DNA from 3 places in the Paraliobacillus sp. JSM ZJ581 genome. Region 1 is predicted to be linked to each of the others. Evidence: predicted binding sites of a transcription regulator. Region 1 holds the regulator's gene; each other region holds the start of a gene.
What was found. The regulator LexA, encoded in region 1, represses DNA repair genes until DNA is damaged. The targets are predictions, from matches to a motif close to CGAACATATGTTCG.
Positions count from the first base shown of each region.

Region 1 (4,184 bases):
AATACTCATCCAATCTTCATACGATACAAAAAGATAGAAGAAAAACAGGGACAAGAGTATTCCGAAAGTTTTTCTAATAATTGTTTGAACATGGGTTTTTAAATTCATTCTTCTGCTTTTTTTTGAATAGTTGACATTACTCATTTTTTCACTCCTCAGCTTAAGATTGGTAATTGCGGATTTAAATTAAAATTCTATACTTTGTATTACATCAAAAATAATAGTTATAAATGTTAAAATAATTAATTTAACATAGTAACTGAATAATCTCTTATCAGATTAACCTCAGAGAAACGAATGGACCTGGCCAGCGAGAACTAGGTTTTTTTTGTGCGGGTTATTTAATATAAAGCACCCTTAGGAAGTGGTTTATCTTTAATAACTCTAGCTATTGTAGCTATTATATATTCAATGAAAGAAAGTATTAGTTCATAATCCACGTCCTAATACTCGTAAAGCATTAGTTGAGGCTTATCAAACAGAATTAAACAAACAATTTAATGCGGGTCTAAAAGTTGATGGTTATTGGGGTTCTAAAACAAAAGCAGCTAGTGTAGTAGTAAAGGTAATCTCACTTGGATTTTACAAGCGTTGTTGCGTTGTGAAGGTTATTGCCTTGCAATAGATGGTATTTTGGGTAACGATACAGAATGGAATGTAAAATACTTCCGGAATGATGTTGGCATTGGCGTAGATGGTAAAGCAGGACCGGTTACATTTGGAGAATTATTTGGATGATATAAAAAGGAGCACTTAGTTGTGCTCCCAGTTAGCTTTAAGGTTATTAAATAATTAATGCAAGTAACAACTTAAGAGAGTCTTATTTATTAACCTTTGATACTTCAATACCAATAACTTTTGAGTCTTCAAATGCAAATTCGATATTTATCCCTTTATCTTTATCAAAATAACCTAAAACTTTATCACTTGAATCATCCCGTATATAATAATTTTCACCATATTCAGTAATTATAGTTTGTTTAGAGCTGCCGATTCCTACTTTCTTATTTTTATTATATTGTTTATCAGAGAAAAAATAGCGTTTAACAATACCGTTTACAATCTGAAATTGCGCATATTTGTATTCTTGAGATCCATATTTCAAATACATACTATTCTTTGTTTCCTCAGTAGAATTTGGTTCTCCAAAAGCTTCTTTTACTTCCAATTCAGTTGATCCGATTTTAATAGCATTTAATTCCTCTTTTAATTCTGTATCACTTGTTTGTTCATAAAAATTCATCTTGTCTTCACTTCCACAACTTGCTAATAATATCAGACTAAACAATCCAATTATTATCTTGTAGGTTTTAGCTTTCATTTTTTCACCTCAATCTAAAAGTTTTGTTATTTTTTCTATGAATTCTCAAAAAAGAAATAACCACAATTTTAAGGGAGTGGTTATATTAAATAAAGGAGGGGTGCTAATGTGGTCTGGTATCATAGAAAAAAGCATGTATCTCTTAAGTAAAATATAATTACGATAGTCTCGATATATATAACAAATAACAAAATCAACCATATATAGTAATAGGCTCATTTTAATCTAAAGAAAATATAAATGCTAGAGTGAAACAATTACAAAAGAAAGGTTTTAACTTTTTCATTGATGCTTTAAAAACAAGCGCTTTACTCAAAGGAGTAAAGCGCTTGTTTAATGGATGTCACGATATAGACCAATAACTTTACCTAATATAGATACATTTTGATAAATTAAAGGTTCCATTGTCGCATTTTCAGGTTGTAGACGAATATAATTATTTTCTTTAAAGAATCGTTTTACTGTTGCTTCTTCCTCATCTGTCATTGCAACAACAATTTCGCCATTTTGAGCTGTTTGTTGCTGTTTTACAATTACCATGTCACCATCTAGTATGCCTGCTTCGATCATACTTTCTCCCTCAATAACTAAGACAAAAATAGATTGATCCGTAGCATCGCCATGAGTCAGTGATAGAGGTAGTGGTACATATTCCTCGATATTTTCAATCGCTGTAATAGGTAAACCAGCTGTAACCTTTCCAATGACTGGTGCAAAAGTCGCTTCTTTTTTTAAGATACCTAATTGATCATCTTCTAAGTTAAGCACTTCGATGGCTCTAGGTTTGGTTGGATCTCTTCTTATGTAGCCTTTTTTTTCTAATCGAGATAGGTGCCCATGTACGGTTGAACTAGAAGCTAAGCCAACTGCTTCACCAATTTCTCTAACAGAAGGTGGGTAACCTTTATCTAAAACTTCTTTTTTGATGAAATCAAGAATTGCTTGTTGCCGTTTTGATATTTTTATCATAAACGATCACCTCCGTACATATTTTTTACTAGTAATAGTATAGCATGCAAGGATAAAAAAGACAAACGTAAGTTCGAGTAAAATGGTTGACAAGAACTTTTGTTCGTATATAATGATATGTAGATGCGAACAAAGGTTCTTAAATTATAAAAACAGGAGGCATTTAATATGTTTACTAAAATATCAAAAGCAGATGCATTCTATTTCATTTTATTTATTTTTACGTTAGTATTTATGTATGTAGGATTAGTAACAAGTTAATAGTTTAATAGATTGTAGGTATGAGTATGCGAGCAATAATTTATTGTAGAGTAAGTACAGAAAAGGAAGAACAAGCGTCTTCATTATCTAGACAAAAACAGGAATTAATACGACTTGCGCAAGATAAAAATATAGATGTTATTGATATAATTGAAGAAAAACAAAGTGGATATGAGATTGAACGTCAAGGAATATTAACCTTACTAGAAAGGTGTGGATCTGGCGAAATTGACTGTATACTAATTCAGGATGAAACAAGGCTTGGTAGAGGAAATACTAAAATAGCATTGTTTCATCAGTTTTCTAAATTAGGTATTAAAATTTATGCCTTGTCTAATCAAGGAGAATTACAATTATCTGAAGCAGATAGCATGGTCTTACAAATTGTAGGGATCGTAGAAGAATATCAAAGGAAGATTCACAATATAAAGATTAAACGTGGTATAAAGCGAGCTATGGAGAACGGGTACCAACCTGAAAAAAATCTCGCCCATAAACATCAAGCGCCAGGACGTGAACGAATAGAGTTCCCAATAGAAGAAGTTATAAAGCTAAAGGAAAATAAATTAACATTTGCTGAAATCGCATCGACTCTTCGAGGGCTAGGGTATAATGTTTCTAAAGCTACTGTACATCGCAGATATCAAGAATATGTAACACTTGAAAAAGAAGGTACATTTCATATAGAATAAAAAGACAAGGTTCAAGTATGATTACCTTGTCTTTTTTAATTTTTGAATTTTCTAATAAAGAAGGTGAACCAACGTGTTATCTAAAGAAAAAATCAATCGAATAAATGAATTAGCAAACAAATCAAAGAAATATGGTCTAACTGATAAAGAAAAACAAGAGCAGCAAGAATTAAGGAAAGACTATTTAAAAAACGTAAGAAAATCCTTTAAAAATCAATTTAAAGGAATGAAAATTGTTGATCCTAATGGAGAAGATGTCACACCAAAAAAAGTTAAAGATCTACAAAAAGAGGATGAATTATAATTTGGTGTCTCGAAAGCTTGTGAAATATCTTTTTTCATTATAGGATAAATATATGTACATAATTTTTAAATATTGAAAGGAGTAACAAAGATGGCGAAACAAATCGAACAGCTTTCAATTAACACAGTAAGAACCCTTGCAATAGATGCAATTGAGCACGCAAATTCCGGACATCCGGGACTTCCAATGGGGGCTGCCCCAATGGCATATACATTGTGGACTGACTTCATGGATCATAATCCTAAAAACTCAAGCTGGTTCAACCGTGATCGCTTTGTTTTATCAGCAGGACACGGTTCAATGTTATTATATTCTTTACTTCACTTATCAGGATATAAAGTTACCATTGATGATTTAAAAAATTTCAGACAGTGGGGCTCTAAGACACCTGGTCATCCTGAAGTAACACATACGGATGGTGTGGAAGCTACTACTGGTCCACTTGGGCAAGGGATTGCAATGTCTGTAGGGATGGCAATGGCAGAAGCACATTTAGCAGCAAAGTATAACAGAGATCAATACAATGTTGTTGACCACTATACATTTGCTTTAGTAAGTGATGGCGATTTAATGGAAGGTATCTCTCATGAGTCTGCTTCTTTGGCTGGCCACTTAGGATTAGGGAAGCTAATTGCAC
Region 1 is NZ_JBISEP010000001.1:147,045-151,228, reverse strand. It holds gene ACH6CY_RS00850 (peptidoglycan-binding domain-containing protein) at 592-738, shown strand; gene ACH6CY_RS00845 (hypothetical protein) at 821-1,321, opposite strand; gene lexA (transcriptional repressor LexA) at 1,655-2,290, opposite strand; gene ACH6CY_RS00835 (YneB family resolvase-like protein) at 2,578-3,243, shown strand; gene ACH6CY_RS00830 (DUF896 domain-containing protein) at 3,317-3,547, shown strand; gene tkt (transketolase) at 3,638-4,184, shown strand, end outside.

Region 2 (4,184 bases), on a different contig from region 1:
TTCTAATGTGCGTGTTGATGTCGTACCAACAGAAAAAACCCTTCTACCACTTTGTTTCACTTGGTTAATAACATCTGCTGTTGCTTGTGGCATGTGATAGAATTCTGCGTGCATGTCATGCGACTCTATTGTATCCACACTGACAGGGCGAAATGTGCCCAATCCCACGTGTAAAGTCAAAAATGTAATCTTTACACCTTTGTCTTTTAATTCAGCTAATAATTCCTGCGTAAAATGTAAACCAGCTGTAGGCGCCGCTGCCGATCCTTCTTCACGCGCATAAACGGTTTGATAACGTTCTTGATCTGGCAATTGTTCTTTAATATATGGTGGAAGCGGCATTTCTCCAAGTTCAGTCAACACTTCTAAAAAAATACCATTGTAATTAAATTGAAGCACTCTACCACCATGCTTTTTTTCTTTTGTGCAAATGGCAGTTAATTTTCCATCGCCAAAAGTTATTTCAGATCCAACTTTTATTTTCTTAGCAGGTTTAACTAATACTTCCCATTCATCTCCTTCTTGTTGATGAAGCAGAAGCACTTCAATCTTTGCACCAGTTTCTTTTTTTGAACCATATAACCGTGCAGGTAATACTTTTGTATCGTTAAGAACTAGACAATCACCTGGTTGGATATAATCGGTAATATCACTAAATTTATGATGTGAGATAGATTGTTCTTTTTTGTTCATTATCAATAATTTAGATGACGTACGATCTTTTAGTGGTGTTTGTGCGATTAAATGTTCAGGTAATTCAAAATCAAAATCATTTATGTTCATTTTTTACTCCCGTCTAACGAAACTTACTAACAATAATAAAAATAATAGATAAAATGATACTTACTAAAATAGATGTCATAATCGGAAAATATATTGAGACATTCCCTTTTTTAAAACTAATATCACCAGGTAACTTACCAATTATGCCTGATAATAAACCAATAACAATTAATATAGCCCCTATTACAATAAGCATTTTACCAAAATCGGTCAAGTGTTTGGCACCTCCCGATTAAAATGTTGGTAAGCTTTTGCGGTAACAACGCGACCTCTTGGAGTTCGTTGCATAAATCCTTGTTGTAATAAAAAGGGCTCGTACACATCTTCAATCGTTTGCGATTCTTCACCAATCGTTGATGCAAGCGTGTCTAATCCAACAGGTCCACCTTGAAAAGCGTCAATAATTGTTTGCAGTATTTTATGATCAATATGATCCAAACCGGATTGATCAACTTGAAGCATTTGTAGTGCTGTTTTCGTCGTTTCTAAGCTAATTTCTGTCTCACCACGCACTTGGGAAATATCCCTTACACGCTTAAGCAGTCGGTTCGCTATTCTGGGGGTTCCCCTTGACCTTCTTGCAATTTCGATTGCCGCTTCTTTAGCAATCGTGACATGAAATATCATTGCGGTTCGTTCAACAATATCACACAAATCTTCTGTTGTATAAAATTCTAAGCGACTTAGCACACCAAAACGATCTCGTAACGGTGCGGTTAATAATCCTGCTCTTGTTGTTGCCCCAACTAATGTAAAGGGTGGAAGGTCAAGGCGAACAGACCTAGCACTTGGACCTGTACCAATTACAATATCAAGGCAAAAATCTTCCATTGCTGGATACAAAATTTCTTCCACAGATCTAGGTAAACGATGAATTTCATCAATAAATAAAACATCACCTACTTCCAGAGAAGAAAGAATTGCAGCCAAATCCCCTGCTTTTTCAATTGCAGGGCCAGAAGTAGTTCGAAACTCCACTTCCATTTCATTTGCAATAATTGACGCCATTGTCGTTTTCCCCAATCCTGGAGGTCCGTATAATAATACATGGTCTAACGCTTCATTACGTAATCTTGCTGCCTCAATAAAAATCGCTAAATTGTCTTTTGCTTTATCTTGACCAATATATTGTGCCAATGTATTCGGACGCAAACTAAGTTCGATCGATGCATCATCTGCTTGACGTTCATTAGATACCATACGCTCTTCCATTAACAATCACCCCATGTTATTTTTGCGTCAGTAAAGCTAAACCCATTCGAATATAATGGTCTGTCTTCCCATTCGTTTCTTGTTTCAATTTAGGGATAATTTTCTTTAATTCTTTATCTGCATAGCCAAGTGAACGAAGTGCTTCTAATGCTTCTTCTAAGGCTTGAATTGTTTCCATCCCCATTGTTGTCGTTTCAGTTTGCTTCTCTTGTGTAGTCACATTAAACTCAACAGCTAACTTTCCTTTTAAATCAAGGATCATTTGTCTTGCAGTCTTTTTTCCTACTCCAGGAAAGCGTGTAAGAAATTTCTCATCTTCTGTTTCGATAGCAACAACAAGATCATTTACACTTGCTGTACCTACAATAGATAATGCGCCTTTTGGACCAATACCGGATACTTGAAGCACTCTGGAAAATAACTGCTTTTCTTCAGGATCGGCAAATCCATATAAAATTTGTGCATCTTCTCTTACGTGATGAAAAGTATATACTCGTAATTTCTCACCTAACTTACTTTGAAAATGCAATGGATTTGCGCAGACCAATTCATAACCAACACCATTTGCCTCCAATATAATAGATGTTTCATTAATGATTTCAAGTTTACCATATATATAAGCTATCATTTTAATCGTTACTCCTTCTCCACTAATCCAATCGTTATGTCTACTATTATTTTATCATACAATCATACGTTCGCACATGTTTTACAGTCAAAGTAATACCCCTTCTAATTGCTATATAGATCATAAAGCTTATTTATTTCACTTTATCCAGTATAGCAAATAAAACAAGCAAAGGACTAGAGCCACTTTGCTTGTTATCCATTCATTTCTTTAGTTGGTGAAAGGTCTCTATAGACTTCGAGAACTTGTAAATATTTCTCTTTAGAGTCGATCTTGATTCCTTTTTGTAGTGATTCCATTTGTCTGCTTTCTAATGTATCTGTGTCAATTTGGTAAAAAGACTGAATAACTTGTTGATGAATCGGCTCACCTTCAAAGATAGAGAGCATACTATTTTGCAATCCAAAATAACCAGATTGTTTAAGGTAAGGAGAAATATCATCAATCTGCTTTCTAAAGATCATTTCTTCTTGACTTTGATCAATTAATTGCCAATCTTCATACTTAGACCAAAAATCTTCCATCGCATGAATTGTTTTTTTCTCCGTACTTTCAGTTATATTTCCATCTAAATATTGTTTTTGTAGTGTAACAGATAATTGAAATGGTTCTTCAGCAACAATAGTAGTTGAATTAGTCACTTCTGTCGTTTCGTTATCCATGCCTTCAGTCGGCATATTTTCCTTTAACAATACAGCATGTGTACTAAATCCTACAAGAAACATGAGCATCGCAAGGCCAATTAAATGAATCTTTTTTTTCATTTTTCACACCTCAGTCAAGCATAGATTGAATCGGCTTATTCATTGATTAACAGCCGTTATTTCTATGTTTAACCAATTTGTTGAAGTTTATGCTTTTTACTGTGTGAATGTTATCCATTTATATTTTTAAGTTAAAGAAACAATCAGTGACTCCTTCGATACTTCAATCGACTTCATACAACATCACGCAGGAAAATATTAATCCGTATACACAACAAATTCATATTCATCGGGGTCAATAATTTGTAATTGAATAATTTCATCTTGATGAACAATTAACTCTTCTCCATGATAGTAACGTACAGCATCTACCGTATCTTCATTGTGCATTGCGATTAAAAAAGTATCATCTGATCTTTTTTCCACTTTATTAAACTGCAAACTCCTTTTTGCTTGTTGATTTTTTTTTTGATAAACAACATAATATTCTTTATTATCCGCTTGAAAATGTTCTAATCGATCAATCGCTTTTTGTTTTTTAACTATTTGTTGACCTTGTAAATCCTCACAATCATTTGATTCATCCATTATTAGACACCTCATTATATTTTTTATCATTGTATTCTAAATCGATCAATTAAAAAAGTCTTTCTGAATTGTAACAGTACCTAAAAGCTATTGCTAGTCATCGATTTCTGCATTATGATAAATTTCCTGTACATCTTCAAGTTCTTCTAAATGATCAATTAAGCGTATCATTTTATCTGATTCATCATCAGATAATGACGTATATGTCTGTGGAAACATTGTTACTTCTGTTATAGACAACTGATAATTTTCACTTACTAGTTGCTGCA
Region 2 is NZ_JBISEP010000023.1:20,348-24,531, forward strand. It holds gene queA (tRNA preQ1(34) S-adenosylmethionine ribosyltransferase-isomerase QueA) at 1-783, opposite strand, end outside; gene ACH6CY_RS11995 (DUF2905 domain-containing protein) at 797-997, opposite strand; gene ruvB (Holliday junction branch migration DNA helicase RuvB) at 994-1,995, opposite strand; gene ruvA (Holliday junction branch migration protein RuvA) at 2,012-2,623, opposite strand; gene ACH6CY_RS12010 (BofC C-terminal domain-containing protein) at 2,818-3,387, opposite strand; gene ACH6CY_RS12015 (hypothetical protein) at 3,586-3,915, opposite strand; gene ACH6CY_RS12020 (YebC/PmpR family DNA-binding transcriptional regulator) at 4,009-4,184, opposite strand, start outside.
Region 2: ruvA (Holliday junction branch migration protein RuvA) is a predicted target of LexA. The motif match lies at 2,683-2,696, and genes of this name have one in related genera.

Region 3 (4,184 bases), on a different contig from region 1:
AATTTATGGTGATTTTTTCGGCATTGGAGATGTTACTGTTATAGAAGAAAGCTTGATTGGAACAAAATATCAGCGTCAAGCGCTAGAAGAAGCATTAGCGAATATTGATGTACCACATTATTTAGGTAAAATTACAGAGGAACAATTAATCGATTTAATTTATTAATTGAAATCTTCACAAAAGAATAATTGATATTACTATTAGGAGTTGTCTTTTAGGCAACTCCGTTTTTATTAGATTTTAACTTGATTAAATTTTATGAAATGAATGGGGTACAGTAATCTACCAATGTTTTAGTGGATAGACTATCGATGAATAGACATTATACTTGTAAAAAATTTAAACATTCAAGCGTCTTTCCTGTTATATTTTTGGTTTGATCTCATAGGAGAAAGACGCTTATAAATTTACTTGAGCGATAAATTAAGTTCGTTGATTGGTAATTAGATATTCATCATTTGTAATATAAAATTCTTGATGAGGTCGATAATTTAATAAGCTTAGCTTTTCCAGCTTATGATAACTAACTCGCTTATAGGGATCACCATGTATAACGGGGAGTTCCTTTGTTTGTTGGATGTAGCTATCTACTGCACGTTGGACATTATCAAAGTCAATAGCCAGTTGTTTATCTTTCTCTTCAAAAATTTCATATGTCTCTTTTGACATATAATATGTTTTATTAGGTATACCTTTTAAGATAGGAGCGAGTAATTTATAATCAATCGTTAAATCATCTGTCACAATTACACTCAATGGAATTTCATTGGGCAGTTGCATACCATATTCATGAATTGCGCTTTTTAAGTCATCTAGGGAAACATCAATAGTAGGATATTCTTTTTTCTTCATTTCCTTTTTTGTTTTGCTTGTTTTTTTAAAAGGATTCCACATACATAGCGCCCCCTTTGCTTACTATAGTATATTCTATTCACAGTGTATCATAAAAATATTGACAAGATATAATTGTGACAATTTTAGGTACATTTCTTCATTTTAGTGCCATATTTTACAATTATATAGTATATTATATACATGTTTTGAATTTATTATAATTCAAAAAAATAAAATAAGGAGATGATGTTTTGGAAAAAGGAAAATTTAGAAAGGATTATGAGGTTAATCCTGTAACTGTAGCTATTATTGCGGAAAAAGTGGATGGTTACTACTTATCATATGTCCTTGAAAGTAATGGAACCACTGATTACGTAAAACAATCCCCTATCAGTCTAATTGATCTCGCCTGTAAATATTTTGGGAGTAGTTTAAAAGGAAGGCAAGAAGGCACTCGTATGATTTTGAATGTAAAGCATAAAGTGCCGATATCAATTGATCCATCAAGTGGTATGTATTTTTTTCCAACAACGTCCCCTCAACAGCCATTTTGTTCTTGGATTTCACACTCTTATGTATATACGATACGACGAACGCCTGGAAATGGAACAGAATTTGTGTTTAGAAATGGAAAATCGATTTTCTTAGATGTCTCTTATGGCTCTATGCTTAATCAACTTCAACGAACTGCTCAATTCCGTTATCTCCTAGAAGAAAGAATACACTTCAAAAAAACAAAAACACCTACTAACCACCCCAAAGAAAGCGAAGATGATTTGTTAAACCTTCATTAACGCAAGGATCCGACTTAGTATAATGAGATATGAATAGAGTCCTTGCATATAAGGGACTCTATTCATCTATATGGTTCTTTTACATGTGGTAAAGCTTGAGTCATTAACTCATAAATAATTTTCGTTACTTTTGTTCGAATCGCAGGGTTAAAATAATTTCTCTTTTCCTCTCTACCTTGGCAGATATACAAATATGAAGAGAAAGTATCTGTTTTCTCTAAACGAACTACTTGTAATTTTTGTTTAGTCATATATTTTTTTAATTGTTGTCGTTCAGCGATTGCACGTTCTTCCATTGTTTTTAATAAATTTGTATAGGGTTCCTTAATCTTTATATCTATTCCTTGCTCTAAAGATACTAAGTCGTTTTGGATAACGGTAATTGCCATTGATAAAAAGAGGAAGCGGGATCCGAGCGTATATTCAGAATTTGTTAAGTAACACATGTAATCCCCTCCTTGATAGTAAGACGCAGTTTTGAACGAACATTTGTTCTATTATACTGCATGATATGCTATTTGAAAATAATATATACTGAAATAGGTATAAAATATTTAAATTGATTAAAATACATAGGAAAAGATAGGCAAACAGAAAGGTTTACATTAAAATATAAAGTGTAATACTATTAATAAAAGCGAAAACACCCGTCTAACAACGTATGAACTGGACAACGCCGTAAGAGATAAAGGAAACACGACGAAAGAAAAGAGTCGATGTTGACTTATCGTACAGAGGTGAAGGAAGTTCACTAGTTGTTGGGTGTTTGAGCTAGATAATAAAAGCGAAAACACCCGTCTAACAACGTATGAACTGGACAATGCCGTAGGAGATAAAGGAAACACGACGAAAGAAAAGAGTCGATGTTGACTTATCGTACAGAGGTGAAGGAAGTTCACTAGTTGTTGGGTGTTTGAGCTAGATAATAAAAGCGAAAACACCCGTCTAACAACGTATGAACTGGACAATGCCGTAAGAGATAAAGGAAACACGACGAAAGAAAAGAGTCGATGTTGACTTATCGTATGTAGTTTAAGCATGTATAGAAGAAGTAGCTGATAAGGTGGAGGAGAAAATGCCGTATGTATGTATTAAGCAACAGTGTAATAACAATTAATGAAATACAACAATTGATTGAAGCAGATCAATACGACATGGTTTTAAAACAATTATTAAAAACGTACGAGAGCTTTGGGCCATTACCCGGATTATTACTTCCTTTCATTGAAGCATTCCTACCATTTTTACCGCTAGTTGTTTTTGTACTTACAAATGCCGCCGCGTATGGTTTGTGGAAAGGGTTTTTGTTGTCTTGGGCAGGAGCTAGTATTGGTGCGATAGCTGTATTTTCACTTATTAGAAAGCTTGGAAATAAGCGTTTTTTCCTTTGGATACGTCGCAATAAACAGGTAGAACGGGTAACAAATTGGTTGGAGCGCCATGGGTTTGGGCCGTTATTTATTCTAATGTGTTTTCCATTTTCACCGTCTGCGATTATTAATACAGTTGCCGGTCTATCTAAAGTCAATATCTATCAGTTCGGATTGGCTGTATTGTTAGGAAAGACAGTAATGATATTTTCCATTGCATATGTAGGAAGTAGTATTGCTTCTTTTGCCCAAAATCCAGTCAAAACAATTGTAGTAGGAATCAGTATTTCTCTATTTTGGATATTAGGTAAGATAATTGAAAAGTGGCTACGTAAAAGAGATAAAATAACACAAATAAAAGAAAAGAATTAATCAATTGATATGCTCTCCTTAAGGTAGACAGATTAAAAAGTGAAAATCTGTTTCTATATTAAGGGGAGTATTTTGTGTTTATAACATTTCTTGATACCAAAAAAACCTGATGCTATACCTGATCAATATAAGATACAAGAAGGAGGTGCGTTTTGGGGAATTGCAAATAATTTAGCTAGTATAAGCGTCAATGATTTAATTGTTGCTAATCCAGACGTAGATCCTAAAAAACTAAAAATAGGGCAAATGATTAATTTAGCAAAGACAAAGCATTCTTATAAAAAACCAAATCAATCGAAGAAACGACAGTCATCTTATAAATATCCACTTCCTAATGGTAATGGACAAGTAACAATTAAAAAAAGCGAAAGAAGCAGATTTCAGTATGCCGATAAGCGGTGATCCTTGGTTATACCCCTATATGCGAGATAATGATGGTGATGGGATGGTAGGTGAGTAAGCCTCTAGAACTTTGAGAAAAAATAACTGAACGTTGAATCGCTAGTCAGTTCAACGTTCAGTTTATACTACATTTTTATTGTTTGTACTCCAAAACTGAACTACTAACTGAAAGTAGGTGCTATTTCTCATGATACTATAAATGATACACTTTTAATCAAAATATCGTTTTATTCATTTTTTATCAAATGGCTAAAACGTTGTATTATGGGTGTTTTGTTGTATTTTCAATAGAGAAAATGTGTTGTTATAGCGTAATCATGTTAAAATGAAAGAAGCGAACAGACAATCGATTGAAGTATGTGAGGAGAGAAAAAAATGACTGTCCGTTTTTTAATAGGTAATGCAACCGTA
Region 3 is NZ_JBISEP010000004.1:1,782-5,965, forward strand. It holds gene lplA (lipoate--protein ligase) at 1-166, shown strand, start outside; gene ACH6CY_RS03680 (DUF3939 domain-containing protein) at 425-895, opposite strand; gene ACH6CY_RS03685 (competence protein ComK) at 1,087-1,629, shown strand; gene ACH6CY_RS03690 (YhjD family protein) at 1,692-2,075, opposite strand; gene ACH6CY_RS03695 (TVP38/TMEM64 family protein) at 2,712-3,371, shown strand; partial or broken gene ACH6CY_RS15685 (DNA/RNA non-specific endonuclease) at 3,705-3,831, shown strand; gene addB (helicase-exonuclease AddAB subunit AddB) at 4,149-4,184, shown strand, end outside.
Region 3: ACH6CY_RS03690 (YhjD family protein) is a predicted target of LexA. The motif match lies at 2,112-2,125, and genes of this name have one in related genera.